DNA from 3 places in the Brevundimonas sp. TWP2-1 genome. Region 2 is predicted to be linked to each of the others. Evidence: predicted binding sites of a transcription regulator. Region 2 holds the regulator's gene; each other region holds the start of a gene.
What was found. The regulator LexA, encoded in region 2, represses DNA repair genes until DNA is damaged. The targets are predictions, from matches to a motif close to ATGTTCNCNANNTGTTCT.
Positions count from the first base shown of each region.

Region 1: dinB (DNA polymerase IV) is a predicted target of LexA. The motif match lies at 3,026-3,043, and genes of this name have one in related genera.
Region 3: recA (recombinase RecA) is a predicted target of LexA. The motif match lies at 3,203-3,220, and genes of this name have one in related genera.

Region 1 is NZ_JAFCWR010000001.1:765,528-770,549, reverse strand. Features, by position in the region: gene ACP7BH_RS03965 (error-prone DNA polymerase) at 1-2,955, opposite strand, end outside; gene dinB (DNA polymerase IV) at 3,065-4,138, shown strand; gene ACP7BH_RS03955 (alpha-ketoglutarate-dependent dioxygenase AlkB) at 4,135-4,695, shown strand; gene ACP7BH_RS03950 (exodeoxyribonuclease III) at 4,744-5,022, opposite strand, start outside.
Region 2 is NZ_JAFCWR010000001.1:511,042-516,063, reverse strand. Features, by position in the region: gene ACP7BH_RS02625 (anthranilate synthase component II) at 1-252, shown strand, start outside; gene trpD (anthranilate phosphoribosyltransferase) at 255-1,292, shown strand; gene trpC (indole-3-glycerol phosphate synthase TrpC) at 1,289-2,083, shown strand; gene lexA (transcriptional repressor LexA) at 2,213-2,908, shown strand; gene ACP7BH_RS02605 (ComEC/Rec2 family competence protein) at 2,889-4,994, opposite strand.
Region 3 is NZ_JAFCWR010000002.1:970,704-975,725, forward strand. Features, by position in the region: gene ACP7BH_RS15160 (3-hydroxyacyl-CoA dehydrogenase NAD-binding domain-containing protein) at 1-1,599, shown strand, start outside; gene recA (recombinase RecA) at 2,019-3,101, opposite strand; gene ACP7BH_RS15170 (MHYT domain-containing protein) at 3,271-4,911, opposite strand; gene ACP7BH_RS15175 (M20/M25/M40 family metallo-hydrolase) at 4,993-5,022, opposite strand, start outside.

The DNA of each region.
Region 1 (5,022 bases), 250 kb from region 2:
GTAAAGGCTGGGCCAGATCACCAGATTGGCCACCCCGGTCTCGTCCTCGATGGTGATGAACATCACCCCCTTGGCGCTGCCGGGCTTCTGGCGCACCAGCACCAGGCCGGCGACCCGGGTCAGGCGTCCGTCGCGCATCCCTGTCGCATCGGCGCAGGTCATGACGTGGCGGGTCTGGAGCTCGCCGCGCAGGAAGCTGAGCGGATGGTCGCGCAGGGTCAGGCCGAGATGGCTGTAGTCCTCGACCACCTCGCGGCCCGGCGTCATGGGTTTGAGGTCGGCGTCGGGTTCTTGAATTTCGGGCTGCGGATCGCGGGCGTCGGCGGCGGCGAAGAGGGGCAGGGGCTCATCGCGCAGGGCTTTGATGGCCCACAGCGCGTCGCGGCGGTCGAGGGACAGGGCCGGGCGGAAGGCGTCGGCTTCGGCCAGTCGGACCAGGCTTGAGGCCTGGGCGCCGGCGCGTCGCCACAGGTCGTCGACCGAGCGGAAGGCGCCGACCGTTCGGGCCGCCAGGATACGGGCGGCGTCCGCGTTCGCCAGTCCGCGCACCATCCGGAAGCCCAGGCGGACGGCCAAACGGCCATCCGAACCGCCGGGCTCCAGGGTGCAGTCCCAGCGGCTGGCGTTCACGCAGACCGGGCGGATCTCGACCTGATGCTGCTGGGCGTCGCGGACGATCTGGGCCGGGGCGTAGAAGCCCATCGGCTGGGCGTTGAGCAGGGCGGCGCAGAAGACGTCCGGGTGGTGGCATTTGAGCCAGGACGAAGCGTAGGCGATCAGGGCGAAGGAGGCGGCGTGGCTTTCGGGAAAGCCATAGGAGCCGAAGCCTTCGAGCTGGCTGAAGGTCTTTTCGGCGAACTCGGCCTTGTAGCCTCGCTCGACCATGCCGTTGATCAGCTTGTCCTTGAAATGGCTGACCCCGCCGGTGAATTTGAACGTCGCCATGGCGCGCCGAAGCTGGTCGGCCTCCGAGGCCGTGAAGCCGGCGCATTCGATCGCGACCCGCATGGCCTGTTCCTGGAACAGGGGCACGCCCAGGGTCTTGCCGAGCACCTTCTCCAGCTCGGGCTTGGGGTAGACGACCGCCTCCTTGCCCTCGCGGCGCCGGAGGTAGGGGTGGACCATGTCGCCCTGGATCGGGCCGGGGCGGACGATGGCGACCTCGATGACCAGATCATAGAAGGTGCGGGGCTTGATCCGGGGCAGCATGGCCATCTGGGCTCGGCTCTCGATCTGGAAGACGCCCAGGGTGTCGGCCTTCCTGATCATTGCGTAGGTTTTGGGGTCCTCGGCCGGAATGGTGGCCAGGTCGAGCGCGATCCCCTTGTGCTCGGCCAGAAGATCGAAACCACGCTTCATGCAGCTGAGCATGCCCAGCGCCAGGACATCGACCTTCATGAACTTCAGGACGTCGATGTCGTCCTTGTCCCATTCGATGACTTGGCGGTCCTTCATCGCCGCGGGCTCGATCGGGACCAGATCGTCCAGGCGGTCCCGGGTCAGGACGAAGCCGCCGGGATGCTGGCTGAGGTGGCGCGGGGCGCCGATCAGCTGACGTGACAGGTCGAGCGCCAGCCGAATCCGGCGGTCCTCCAGATTGAGGTTCAGGCCTTCGACGTGCTTGTCCTCGACCCCTTCGCTGGAATAGCTCCAGACCTGGGACGACAGGGTCTTGATCAGGTCCTCGCTGAGGCCGAGCGCCTTGCCGACGTCGCGCAGGGCGCCGCGCGACCGATAGCGGGTGACGACCGCGCAGAGGGCGGCGTGGTTGCGGCCGTAGGTCTCGAAGATCCACTGCATGACGATCTCGCGCCGCTCATGCTCGAAGTCGACATCGATGTCCGGCGGCTCCTTGCGCTCCTGGCTGACGAAGCGCTCGAACAGCAGGTCGTTGCGCCCGGGGTCGATCGAGGTGATGCCCAGGACGTAGCAGACGGCGGAGTTGGCGGCCGAGCCGCGCCCCTGGCACAGGATGTCGCGGCTGCGGGCGAAGCGGACGATCGAATGGACCGTCAGGAAATAGGGCGCATAGTCCAGCTTGCCGATCAGATCGAGCTCGTGACGCAGGGTCCGGCGTACGCTGTCCGGCAGCCCTTCCGGATAGCGATCGGCGGCGCCGGCCCAGGTCAGCTGTTCCAGGGTCTGCTGCGGCGTCATGCCCGGCGTCGAGACCTCGTCGGGATATTGATAGGCCAGTTCGTCGAGCGAGAAGCGGCACCGGTCGGCGATCTCGACCGAGCGGGCCAGGGCCTCGGGATAGGCCTTGAACAGGCGGCGCATCTCGGCGGGAGGCTTCAGATAGCGGTCCGCATGGCGTTCGCGCCGAAACCCCAGTTCGTCGATGGTGCAGCCGTGACGCACGCAGGTGACGACGTCCTGCAGCAGGCGTTGGTCCGGATGATGGAAGAGGACGTCATTGGTCACGACGGTCGGCACGCCGGCCTGGGACGCCAGGGTGGACAGGTCGTGCAGGCGCAGCGCATCGCCGGGGCGTCGCCGCAGCGTCAGGGCCAGATAGGCGCCGGTCGGGAAGGTCGTCGTGAGCTTTCGCAGCCGTGCGGCGCAGGCGTCGTCCGCCTCGTCCGGGACGAGGACGGCGATCAGGCCTTGCGCCCAGTCCTTCAGGTCGGCCCAGTCGAGATGGCATTGGGCCTTGCCGGCGCGACGTTTGCCCAGGGACAGCAGACGGGTGAGACGGGAATAGGCGGGGCGGTCGGTCGGATAGACGAGCAGGCCGGTCCCATCGGCCAGGTCGAGGCGGCAGCCGACGATCAGCCGCACGCCCGAGGCCTTGGCCGCCTCATGGGCGCGCACGATCCCGGCCAGGGAGTTGCGGTCGACGATGGCCAGGGCCTCCAGCCCGCACAGCCGCGCCTGTTCGAACAGCAGCTCGCAACTGCTGGCGCCGCGCAGGAAGGAGAAGTGCGAGGTGGCTTGAAGCTCGACGTAGGACATGAGGGTTCGCGGGTGTTGGCGTCCTCGACAGCACCGCCGAACGGCGGAAGGCAAGCGTGGCCTTGCAAAAATGTTTCCTTTTTGTTCTCGTCTTGATATGCAGGGCGTCATGCAGGGATCGGCCATCCGCAAGATCGTCCATGTGGACATGGACGCCTTCTTCGCCTCCGTCGAACAGAGGGACGATCCGACCCTGCGCGGGCGGCCGGTCGCGGTGGGCCATGCGGCGGCGCGCGGCGTGGTCGCCGCCGCCAGTTACGAGGCGCGTCGGTTCGGGGTGCGCTCGGCCATGCCTTCGACGACCGCCCTGCGCAAATGCCCGGACCTGGTCTTCGCCCCGCCGCGCTTCGAGGTCTATCGCGCGGTCTCGGCGCAGATTCACGCGATCTTCGCCGACTACACCGACCTGATCGAGCCCCTGTCGCTGGACGAGGCCTACCTCGATGTGACCGCCGATCGGCGCGGCCTGGGCACCGCCTCGGCGACGGCGGAAGCGATCCGGCGGCGAATTCTGGAGGCGACCGGCCTGACCGCCTCGGCCGGGATCTCCTACAACAAGTTCCTGGCCAAGCTGGCCTCGGACCAGAGAAAGCCCAACGGTCAGTTCGTCGTGGCGCCTGGGCGGGGCGAGGCCTTCGTCGAGGCCCTGCCGGTTCAGCGGTTTCACGGCGTGGGGCCGGTGACCGCCGCCAAGATGGAGCGTCTGGGGATCCGCACCGGCGCGGATTTGCGCCCCCAGTCCCTGGCCTTTCTCCAGCATCATTTCGGCAAGTCCGGGCCCTGGTATTACGCCATCGCTCGCGGCGATGACGATCGGCCGGTCAATCCGGACCGGACGCGCAAGTCGAGCGGGTCGGAAACCACCTTCGCCTCCGACCTGACCGAGCCCGAGGCGATCGAGGCCGGAGTGGCGGCGATGGCGGACGAGGTCTGGGCCTGGTGCGAAAAGGCGGGCAGTCGCGGGCGGACCGTCACCGTCAAGGTCAAATGGGCCGACTTCCAGCAATCGACCCGAAGCCGGTCCCTGTCCGAGCCTGTGGCCTCCAGAGAAGCCTTGCGCGACGTCAGTCGGCTGCTGGTCCGGTCCCTCTATCCGCCGACCCGTGGCGTGCGGCTGGTCGGGGTCAGCCTGTCCAATCTGGAGACGACGGGCGCGGCGGCGAAACAACTGGCCCTGTCGTGACCGGCTCGGCGCAGATCGACCTGTTCGGAGAGGCGCCTGTATTTGCGCCGGTCGTGGCGGGGTTCGACTATTGGGCCGACGTCCTGTCGGCGCCCGAACAGGCCGCGCTGGTCGAGGCGCTCCAGACGCTCGCGTTCAAGCCCTATGAGCATCTGGGCTACCTCGGTCATCGCCGGATCGCCGCCTTCGACCGCGAGGGCGACGGCGCGGGATGGCCGGGGTTTCTCTCGGATTTGATGGCGCGCTTGGCGAAGCGTTTGGATCTGGACGGCGCGGCCTTCGTCCAGGTTCTGGTCAATGAATATCAGCCGGGCGCGGGCATCGGCTGGCATCGCGACCGCCCCGTCTATGGCGAGATCCTGGGCCTGTCTTTGCTGGCGCCCTGCGTGATGCGGCTGCGCCGTCGCGAGGGGACGGGCTTTTTGCGCAGAAACGCGCCCCTGGCGTGCGGCTCGGCCTATCGATTGTCGGGAGAGGCGCGGGCGGTCTGGGAGCATTCGATCACGCCGATGACGGCCTTGCGCTATTCCATTACCTTCCGGACCCTGGCCGCCTGACGATCGCTGCGGCGGCCGGCTGACTTGAAGTGGTTTTGATCGGTCTTGTCAGGCCAGGTCGATCCAGACCGGCGCATGGTCGCTGGCGCCCTCGGCACCGCGGACCGCGCGATCGACGCCGGCGTCGGTCAGGCGTTCGGCGGCGGGGTCGTTGAGCAGCAGATGGTCGATCCGCAGACCGGCGTCGCGGGACCAGGCCTCCCGGAAATAGGACCAGAAGGTCCAGGGCGGCGGATCGTGCGGGAAGCGCTCGCGCAGGGCGTCGGTCCAGCCCTGGTCGAGCAGGGTCTGGAAGGCCGCGCGGCTCTCGGGCTGGAGCAGGGCGTC
Region 2 (5,022 bases):
GTCTTCGCCGGCCTGCCGTCGCCCTTCACCGCCACCCGCTATCATTCGCTGGCCGTGAAGCGCGAGAGCCTGCCCGACTGTCTGGAGGTCACGTCCTGGACCGCCGATGGTGAGATCATGGGCCTGCAGCACCGCACCCGCCCGATTCACGGCGTGCAGTTCCACCCGGAATCCATCGCCACCGAACACGGTCACGATATGCTGGCCAACTTCCTTGAGATCGCCGGCGTGAAGCGCCTCGCGGCCGCCTGATCGTGGGCGACGGGTTCAAGCCGATCCTCGCCCGACTGGTCGAGGGCCATCCGCTGACATCGCAACAGGCGCACGACTTCTTCGCCGCCTGCCTGCGCGGCGAGCCGACCCCGTCGCAAGTCGCAGCCGCCGTCACCGCCATGCGGATGCGCGGCGAGACGGTGGATGAGATCGCCGCCTTCGCCGGCGCCATGCGCGAGGCCGCTCTCACGCTGGATCATCCGTACGAGGTGATCGACACCTGCGGCACCGGCGGCGACGGTCAGCACACCTACAACATTTCCACGGCCGCCGCCCTCGTTCTGGCCGGCGCGGGCCTGAAGGTCGCCAAACATGGCAACCGGGCGATGTCTTCGAAATCAGGGTCTTCCGACGTTCTGTCGATCCTGGGCGTGAACCTGATAGCGGATCAGGCTCAGCAGAGGAAGGCGCTGGACGAGGCCGGCATCTGCTTCCTGTTCGCGCCCGCCTACCACGGGGCCATGCGCCATGTCGGGCCCGTGCGAGCTGAGATTGGTTTTCGCACAGTTTTCAATCTTTTGGGGCCGCTATCAAACCCGGCATCTGCGAAACGCCAGGTCATGGGCGTCTATGATCCCCGCCTGCTGGAGCCCTTGGCCGAGGTGCTGGGTCGGCTCGGCGCGACCCGAGCCTGGACGGTCCATGGACAGGGCCTGGACGAACTGGCGACCTCTGGATCGACCGAAGTCGCGGAATGGAAGGACGGCGCGGTTCGCCGCTTCCAGGTCACGCCCGAGGACGCCGGCCTGCCGCGCGCCTCCATCGCAGACATCCGTGGCGGCGACGCCGAGGAGAACGCCGTCGCCCTGCGCGCGCTGCTGGCGGGAGCCACAGGTCCCTACCGCGACATCGTGCTGCTGAACGCCGCCGCCGCCCTCGTGGTATCGGACCGGGCGGCCGACCTTGCCGAAGGCGCTATCCTCGCCGCCGCCGCCATAGACGACGGCCGGGCCGCCGAGGCTCTGGAGCGTCTGGCCCGCATCACCTCCACGCCGCTGGAAAGCGAAGACCCCGCATGACCGACGTTCTGGACCACATCGCCGCCTACAAGCGCCAAGACGTCGCCGCCCGCAAGGCCGCCACGTCGCAGGACGCGATTGAGGCTCTCGCCCGCACCGCTTCGGCTCCGCGTCGTTTCCGCGCCGCCCTTGAGTGTGTGGGAGAAGAGACCGGTCGTCCCGCCCTGATCGCCGAGATCAAGAAGGCCAGTCCGTCCAAGGGGCTGATCCGGCCCGACTTCGACCCGCCGGCCCTGGCGCGTGCTTACCAGGCGGGCGGCGCGGCATGCCTCTCTGTCTTGACCGACGGCCCCAGTTTCCAGGGCGATGACGCCTATCTGGGCCAGGCCCGCGATGCGGTGGCCCTGCCCTGTCTGCGCAAGGATTTCCTGGTCGATCCTTGGCAGGTCGCCGAGAGCCGCGCTTTGGGCGCCGACTGCATCCTGATCATCCTGGCCATGGTCGATGATCGGCTGGCTGCAGAACTGCTGTCCGAGGCCGAACGCTTCGGCATGGACGCCCTGATCGAAACCCATGACGAAGAAGAGATGGCCCGCGCCTGTGCGCTCGGGGGCGATCTGGTCGGGGTCAATAATCGGTCGCTGCGCACCTTCGAGGTCGACCTGGAAGTGACCGAGCGCCTGTCGATGCTCAGCCCGGTCCGCGCCCTGCTGGTCGCCGAAAGCGGCATCTTCACGCCTGAAGATGTCGAGCGCGTCTCGGCCGCCCACGCCCAGGCCATACTGGTCGGAGAGAGCCTGATGCGTCAGGCGGATGTCGAGGCGGCGACGCGGCAACTGCTGGCGGCCTGATCGCATTCCTTGCGTCACGCGGCGTCCTAAGGGCGCTGTTAAGTTGACATTAGGAAGGAACACTTACAGAACATCGACAAATGTTCACGGCCCGTTCCGATTCGTCGGCGGGCGCATGAGGGCCTGGCGATGCTCACGCGCAAGCAGCACGAACTGCTGATGTTCATCCACGAACGGATACAGGAGACGGGCGTCTCCCCTTCGTTCGACGAGATGAAGGAGGCGCTGGATTTGGCGTCCAAGTCGGGCATCCACCGGCTGATCACGGCGCTGGAGGAGCGCGGCTTCATCCGCCGCCTCGCCCACCGCGCCCGAGCCCTGGAAGTCACCAAACTGCCCGAACAGGCCACGGCCGGCGCGCCGCGCGGCCGGGCCGGGTTCAAGCCTGACGTGATCGAAGGCGGCGGCGGCCGCGCCGTGGCGCCGCTTGCGGCCAATGACACTCGAGAACTGCCGCTGATGGGCAAGATCGCCGCCGGCACGCCAATCGACGCCATCGAGCACGAGACGGCGCGCTATCCCGTTCCTGAATCCATGCTGGGCTCGGGCGAACATTACCTGCTTGAGATCGAAGGCGATTCGATGATCGAGGCGGGCATTCTGAACGGCGACATGGTGGTCATCAAATCGACCGACAACGCCTCCTCGGGCGAGATCGTCGTGGCGCTGGTCGAAGGCGAACACGCAACGCTGAAGCGGCTTCGCAAGAAGGGCGCCTCCATCGCGCTGGAGCCCGCCAACCGCAACTATGAAACCAAGATCTACGGGTCGGATCAGGTCGCCGTTCAGGGCAAGCTGGTCGGCCTCATGCGCCGCTATCACTGACGTCCGGGTTCGGCTGGCGTGCCCAGGGGCGGTCGCCCCGCACGTCGGCCGTCCAGACGGCGCGCCATCGGCCCGTTTCAGACGGACTGACACGCCATAACTCGACCGCGCCGCCTCTGGCGAAATCGACGCCGTCGAGCACCAGGCGATCCTGACAAGCACTTGGGATTGATGTGACGACCGCGCGTACGCTTATGACGGGCGCCGCGCGGCATAAGGCCTCCATCTGGTCCGGACTGGGAGACCTGCGTCCCCACCAGATCGCGACAGGACCGACCCGCTCAGCTTCTGGCCGACAAGAAAAGCGCTCGCAGACCCAGCCCGTCTCAGGCCGATCCGTCATGGTCAGGCCGCGCCGCCGCGACCACAGATCGACGGCGAACTCTCGGACGCCGGGCCTGACGACGACCGCCTCCCTCTCGCGATGAAATGCGGCGTTTGTCCCCCCGTCTCCGATCCACACATCCGGCGTCGGCGCGCGCGGCCAGACCAGCACCGCCGCCGCCAGCGGCAGGCCCAGCCATCGCAGCCGCCCCTGCCACAGACAGATGAACAGCACCCCCAGGAAGGCGATCGGCAGGACATAGTCCGGCGCACTGGCCACCGTTCGCACCGCCCCCGGCAGCCCCGCCGTCCAGGTTCCGATCGACAGCATCAGATCGACGCCCGATCCCGCAACCGCCAGGAAAGGCCCGCCCAATCCCAGCGGCTCCAGCGCGGCTCCAATGGCCAGGGCCGGCATCAGGATGAAGTCCGCGACTGGCGACGTGCCCAGGTTCGCCAACAGCCCGTACATGGCCGTGCGATTGAAATGCTGCATGGCGAACGGCCCGGTCGCCAGCCCCGCCACGACGCTGGCCGCGACGGCCGCCGTCAGCCAGCCGCCGAACCGCTGGATCGCCAGGATCGGCCACGGGGCGGAAATCTCTCGCGTTCGTTTGGGCCAGGCCTCGACCAGGGCGACCAGTGCGGCGGTCGCCGCGAACGACATCTGGAAGCCCGGCGTGACGATGGCTTCCGGCTGGATGGCCAGGACGATGAAGGCCGCGACGGCCAGGCCGTGCATCGTCACCGCCTGGCGATCCAACAGGATGGCCAGGAAGGCGATGGAGGCGGTGATGGCCGCTCGCTCGGCCGGGGGCGGCGCACCCGACACCACCAGATAGACGCCCACCGCCGTCAGTCCCGCCATGGCCGCGACCTTCTTGCCCGGAACCCGCAGCGCCAGCCAAGGCCAGGCCGCCACGCCCAGCCGCACGGCGAAGAAGACGAAACCGCCGACGATGGCCATGTGCAGCCCGGACACCGACAGGATGTGCGCCAGGCCGGAATCCCGCATGACGTCCATGTCCTCCTGACTGATCCAGGTTTCGTGGCTGGTGGTCATGGCGGCGGCGATGCCGCCCGTCCGCTCGCCCAGGCGCGCCACGATCCGCTCCGCCAGGGCGTACCGCGCGCCATTTACGGCCATCGCCAACCGAAGCCGCCATGGCGGCGGCGCGAGATCGGCCGGCCGTGTCTCACCCAGGGCGAAGGCCACGCCGCCCATCCCCTGGAAGAAGGCGTTGCGGCCGAAATCATAGGCGCCGGGGCTGGCCGGCGCCGGTGGCGGATTGAGGATGCCGAAGAGACGGATCGCCTCGCCTGGTTTGGGCGGTTCGCCCCGCACCGTCGCCCGCAAACGCACGGGCGTCTGTTCGGGCGTCAGCCCGGGTATCCAGACCGGCGCGATCACGATCCGCGCGCCCCTCTGGCCAGGACTGTCGACGTCCACGACCCAGGCCTCGATCACAGTCGGCTCGCTCATTGCGGGCGCGATGGGCGCGGCGACCATTTCGGTGCGGACCTTGGCGGCCGCCAAACCGCCGGCGACACAGGCCATCATCAACAACGGCCAGGTCAGACGTCGCGCCCATCCCCGCCGCCTGGCCGCGATCCAGGCCGCAAAGGCGACGACTCCGCCCAGCAACAGAGGCCACAACCCCGGCTCGATCCGCAGGGCGAAATAGACCGCGGCGCCGGCGCCGAACGCGACCGGTGCCCACAACCGCCATCGCAGCGTCTGCGCCGCGACCTCCTCGCCCAACCACGCGCGCAATCGCGCGGCGGGGGTA
Region 3 (5,022 bases), on a different contig from region 2:
GCCGCCAAGACCTGGATCAAGAATGGCGGCAAGGCCGTTCAGCCGTGGGACGACAAGTCGTTCAAACTGCCCGGCGGCGGCCCCTATCACCCGGCCGGCATCCAGAACTTCATGGTCGGCAACGCCATGCTGCGCAAACAGTCCTACGGCAACTATCCGGCCGTGGTGAACCTGATGAAGGCCGTCTACGAAGGAACCCAGGTTCCGATGGACGCGGCCCTGCGGATCGAGACCCGCTATTTCATCAAGACCCTGATGACGCCGCAGGCCCAGGCCATGATCCGTTCGCTGTTCCTGTCCAAGCAGGAACTGGACAAGGGCGCCGTGCGTCCCGCCGGCGTGCCCAAGTCGGACGCGAAGAAGGTCACCGTCATCGGCGCCGGCATGATGGGCGCGGGCATCGCCTATGTTCAGGTCATGGCCGGGATCGAAACCGTCCTGATCGATCAGACCCAGGAAGCCGCCGACAAGGGCAAGGCTCATGTCGAAGAGTTGCTGAAGAAGCGCCTGTCGCGCGGGCAGATGACGCAAGACAAGTATGACGCCACCCTGGCCCTGGTCACCGCCACGACCGACTATGACCACATCAAGGGGTCGGACCTTGTGGTCGAGGCCGTGTTCGAAAGCCGCGAGATCAAGGCCGACGTGACCAAGCGCGCCGAGGCCCAACTGGTCGAGGGCGCCGTCTTCGGCTCCAACACCTCGACCCTGCCAATCACGGGTCTGGCCGAGGCCTCGGTCCGTCCCGAGGACTTCATCGGCATCCACTTCTTCTCGCCCGTCGACAAGATGATGCTAGTCGAGATCATCCTGGGCGAAAAGACGGGTCAGGCCGCCATCGCCAAGGCGCTGGACTATGTGCTGAAGATCAAGAAGACCCCGATCGTCGTCAACGACAGCCGCGGCTTCTACACCTCGCGTTGCTTCTCCACCTTCCTAATGGAGGGCATGGCGATGCTGGAGGAAGGCTACGGCCCGGCCCTGATCGACAATGTCGGGCGGATGACCGGCATGCCGCGCGGCCCGCTGGAGATGCACGACGACGTCGCCCTGGACCTGTCCTACAAGATCGCCAAACAGACCAAGGCCGACCTCGGCGACAAATACGTCGCCAACGAGGGCGAACAGATCGTCGCCACCATGGTCGAGGGTGGACGCTTCGGCCGCAAGAACGGCAAGGGCTTCTACGACTATGACCAGAAGCCCAAGACGATCTGGAAGGGGCTGAGCGACCTGGCGCCGACCACCAAAGGTATCGACAAGCCCGAAGAGGCGACCGCCTTTGCGCAGATCGACGAATTGAAGACCCGCCTGCTGTATCGCCAGGCTGTCGAGGTCGCCCGCTGCTGGGCCGAGGGCGTCATCGACGATCCGCGCGAAGCCGACCTGGGCGCTATCCTGGGCTGGGGCTTCGCGCCCTGGACCGGCGGCCCCATCAGCATGATCGACGGCATCGGCCTGGCGAAGTTCGTGGAGACGGCGGACCGTCTGGCCGCAACGTACGGCGACCGCTTCAAGGTCCCGCAGCTGCTGCGCGACATGGCCGCCAAAAACGAGACCTTCTACGGCAAGTTCGCTCCGGAGAGGGCCGCCGCCTGATCGGTTGCGGACATCGTCAGACTACGGAACGGGCGGCCTTCGGGTCGCCCGTTTTTGTTTCAGAGATGCGGCTTCTTCACTTTCGTCATCCTCCGACAAGCCGCGTCTTCGCGGCGCAGATTGGGGGACCCAGCGGCGCGCGTGAGCGCGAACCTGTCGCGGACTCTATGTTCCCGCATCGCGCGGCGGAGAGATTTCGCCTTCGGCGCCGCTGGGTCCCCCGGTCTCGCTGCGCTCGCCGGAGGATGACGAGAGCTAAAGAAAAAGACCCGCCCGACACGAGGTCGAGCGGGTCGCTCCGCCGCCCTTCGCGGGGTCGGTGGCGGGTCGCTGGGGCGACGGAGTAGGGTGAAAGGCCGGGCCTCAGCCGGAGCGAACCTGCAAGGTCCGCCCCGGCCGCTCCGCCTCTTGTCTTGGCGTCAGCCTTCGAGATCCTGGCCTTCGTCCGGCTCGGGCGTGCCCAGCAGTTCGTCGGCGATCTTATTGGTCGAAGCCCGCACCGCCTTCTCGATCGAGGCGGCGATGTCGGGGTTCTGTTTCAGGAACTCGCGCACATTCTCGCGGCCCTGACCGATCCGGGTCGAGTCATAGCTGAACCAGCTGCCCGACTTCTCGATGATCCCGGCCTTGACGCCCAAGTCGATGATCTCGCCCAGTTTGGAGATGCCCTCGCCGTACATGATGTCGAAGATGACCTCGCGAAACGGCGGGGCGACCTTGTTCTTGACCACCTTGACCCGGGTGGTGTTGCCGACCACCTCGTCGCGGTTCTTGATCGCGCCGGTGCGGCGGATGTCCAGGCGCACCGAGGCGTAGAACTTCAGCGCATTGCCGCCCGTCGTCGTCTCGGGCGAGCCGTACATGACGCCGATCTTGTGACGGATCTGGTTGATGAACAGGACGATGCAGTTCGACTTGGAGATGGACGCCGTCAGCTTGCGCAGCGCCTGGCTCATCAGACGCGCCTGAAGGCCCGGCAGGCTGTCGCCCATCTCGCCCTCGATCTCGGCGCGCGGCGTAAGCGCCGCGACGGAGTCGATCACCACAATGTCCACCGCGCCGGAGCGCACAAGCGTATCGACGATCTCAAGCGCCTGTTCGCCGGTGTCGGGCTGCGACACCAGCAGATCGTCCAGATTGACGCCCAGCTTCTGGGCGTATCCGGGATCCAGCGCGTGTTCGGCGTCCACGAAGGCGGCGACGCCGCCGGCCTTCTGAACCTCGGCCACCGTATGCAGGGCCAGGGTCGTCTTGCCCGAGGATTCAGGGCCGAACACCTCGATCACCCGCCCGCGCGGCAGGCCGCCGATGCCGAGCGCCATATCCAGACCCAGCGATCCGGTGGACACCGAGGGGATCACGTCGGCGACCCCGCCCTTGCCCAGTTTCATCACCGACCCCTTGCCGAAGGCGCGATCGATCTGCGCGATCGCCGCCTCCAGGGCGCGTTGCTTGTCGCCGTCGTCCTTGCCCACCAACTTGAGTGCTGCCTGTGAAGCCATTGCCTTTGTCTCCCTTGCCATGATTCCCGTCATTAAGCTTGGGAGAGACCCGCCTGGACCCGCCCCCGTTTCGTGAGGACGACTATGTGCATGGTTTGTTCTGGTTCACAAGATGTTCTCGTCGATCAAAACAGGAACATCGAAAGGCCACGTCCGTTTTTGACGCAGGCTACAATGGCAACCTGACGCTGAAGCTGAGGCCTTCGGGCAGATAGGCCATGGCCGACGACCCGCCCAGGGATCGGTTGACGGTGGACTCGATCAGGGCCGAGCCGAAGCCCCGCCGCTGTGGCGGCTGCACCTGTGGTCCGCCGCTTTCGACCCAATCCAGCAGAAGGTGACGGTCCGCCACCGACCAATCGACGCGAACGCATCCCGTCGCATTCGCCAGGGCGCCGTATTTGGCGGCGTTCACCGCCAGCTCATGGAACACCATCCCCATCCCCAAGGTCTGCTGGGCGTTCAGATCGACGTCGGGGCCAGTCAGGCGCACCTGCTCCTCGGCATAGGGCGCCAGTTCCTGGGCCAGCATGGCGCGCAGATCGACGCGTTCCCAGTTGCCGGCCGTAAGCAGGTTCTGGGTGTTGGACAGCGCCAGAAGCCGCGCCTCGAACAGGGTGGTGAAGGTGGCCACGTCCGGCGTCCGCCGGGCGGTCTGTCGGGCGATCGACTGCACCGTGGCCAAGGTGTTCTTGACCCGGTGATTGAGCTCGTTGATCAACACCCACTGCAACCGTTCGCTGTCGGCCAGGGCGGCGAAGGCTTCTCGGCGGTCGGTGATGTCGGTGATCACGCCGGACATCTTCAGGGGCCGCCCCGAGCGACTGCGGATCATCCGCCCGCGCAGATGTATCCACCGGCCGGACCCCGGCAGGAACCATTCCTGATCGTATTCGCCGGTCCCCGCGATGGCCTGTTCCAGCGCCTGGCGATGCCGCGGCAGATCCTCGGGAGACAGGCGGTCGCCGATCTCTCTGGGGCCGAGGCGCTCGGCGGGGTCGATGGACAGGATCTCCCTGGCTCTGCGGGACATGACCGGCGCCTTCATCGGCAGCGTCGCCTCCCAGAAGCCGACGCCTCCGGCGTCCACGGCGGCCAGGACGTTGGCCCTCTGGTCCGCCATGGAGGCGCCGACGGCGAGAAACAAAAGGGTGACCGCGCCCGCCGTCACCGCGACCGCCAGCACCACCGGAGAGGCCCCGCCCTCGACCGGCGCCCCACCGGCGTTGGCGGTCACCGTCAGGGCCGCCATGCCGATATGGTGCATGGAGACGATGGCCAACCCCAGGATGACGGCGGCGACGCCGCGCCAGGCCCTGTCGCGCTCCTGACGGGCGGCGATCAGGGCGGCATAGGCGGCGGCCACGGCGACGACCACCGACAAGGCGACCAGCCCCGGCCGATAGGTCAGGGTCGCATTCATCCGCATCGCGGCCATGCCGACATAGTGCATGGCGATGATCGCGCCGCCCATCAGCAGCGCCGCCGGCGCCAGTCGCCATGCTGCGGGCCCTGCCGTCCCCGCCGCCAGAAAGGCTGCCGCCGTCCCGGCCGTCGCCAGCATGAACGAGACCAGCGTCAGGCCGGCGTCATAGGAAACCGGCTCCTCGACATGGAAACCCAGCATGGCGAGGAAATGCATCGACCAGATGCTGACGCCCAGAGCGAGTGCGGCGACACCCAACCAGCGCAATCGCGCCGCGCCCAGGTGGCTGCGGGTCCGATTGAACAGGTCCAGAGCCGTCCACGCGCCCAGGATGGCAACCGCCAGCGACAGGACGGTGAACGGATTGACGTATGCGTGGTGCAAGCGCGCCCGGGCTCCGGAAGAAAAACAGCCGCACCCATAACCCGGATTTATGACCCCTACGACCCGGAAATCACGGCGGCATCAGGAGATAAACCGGGCCGCCAGCGCCAC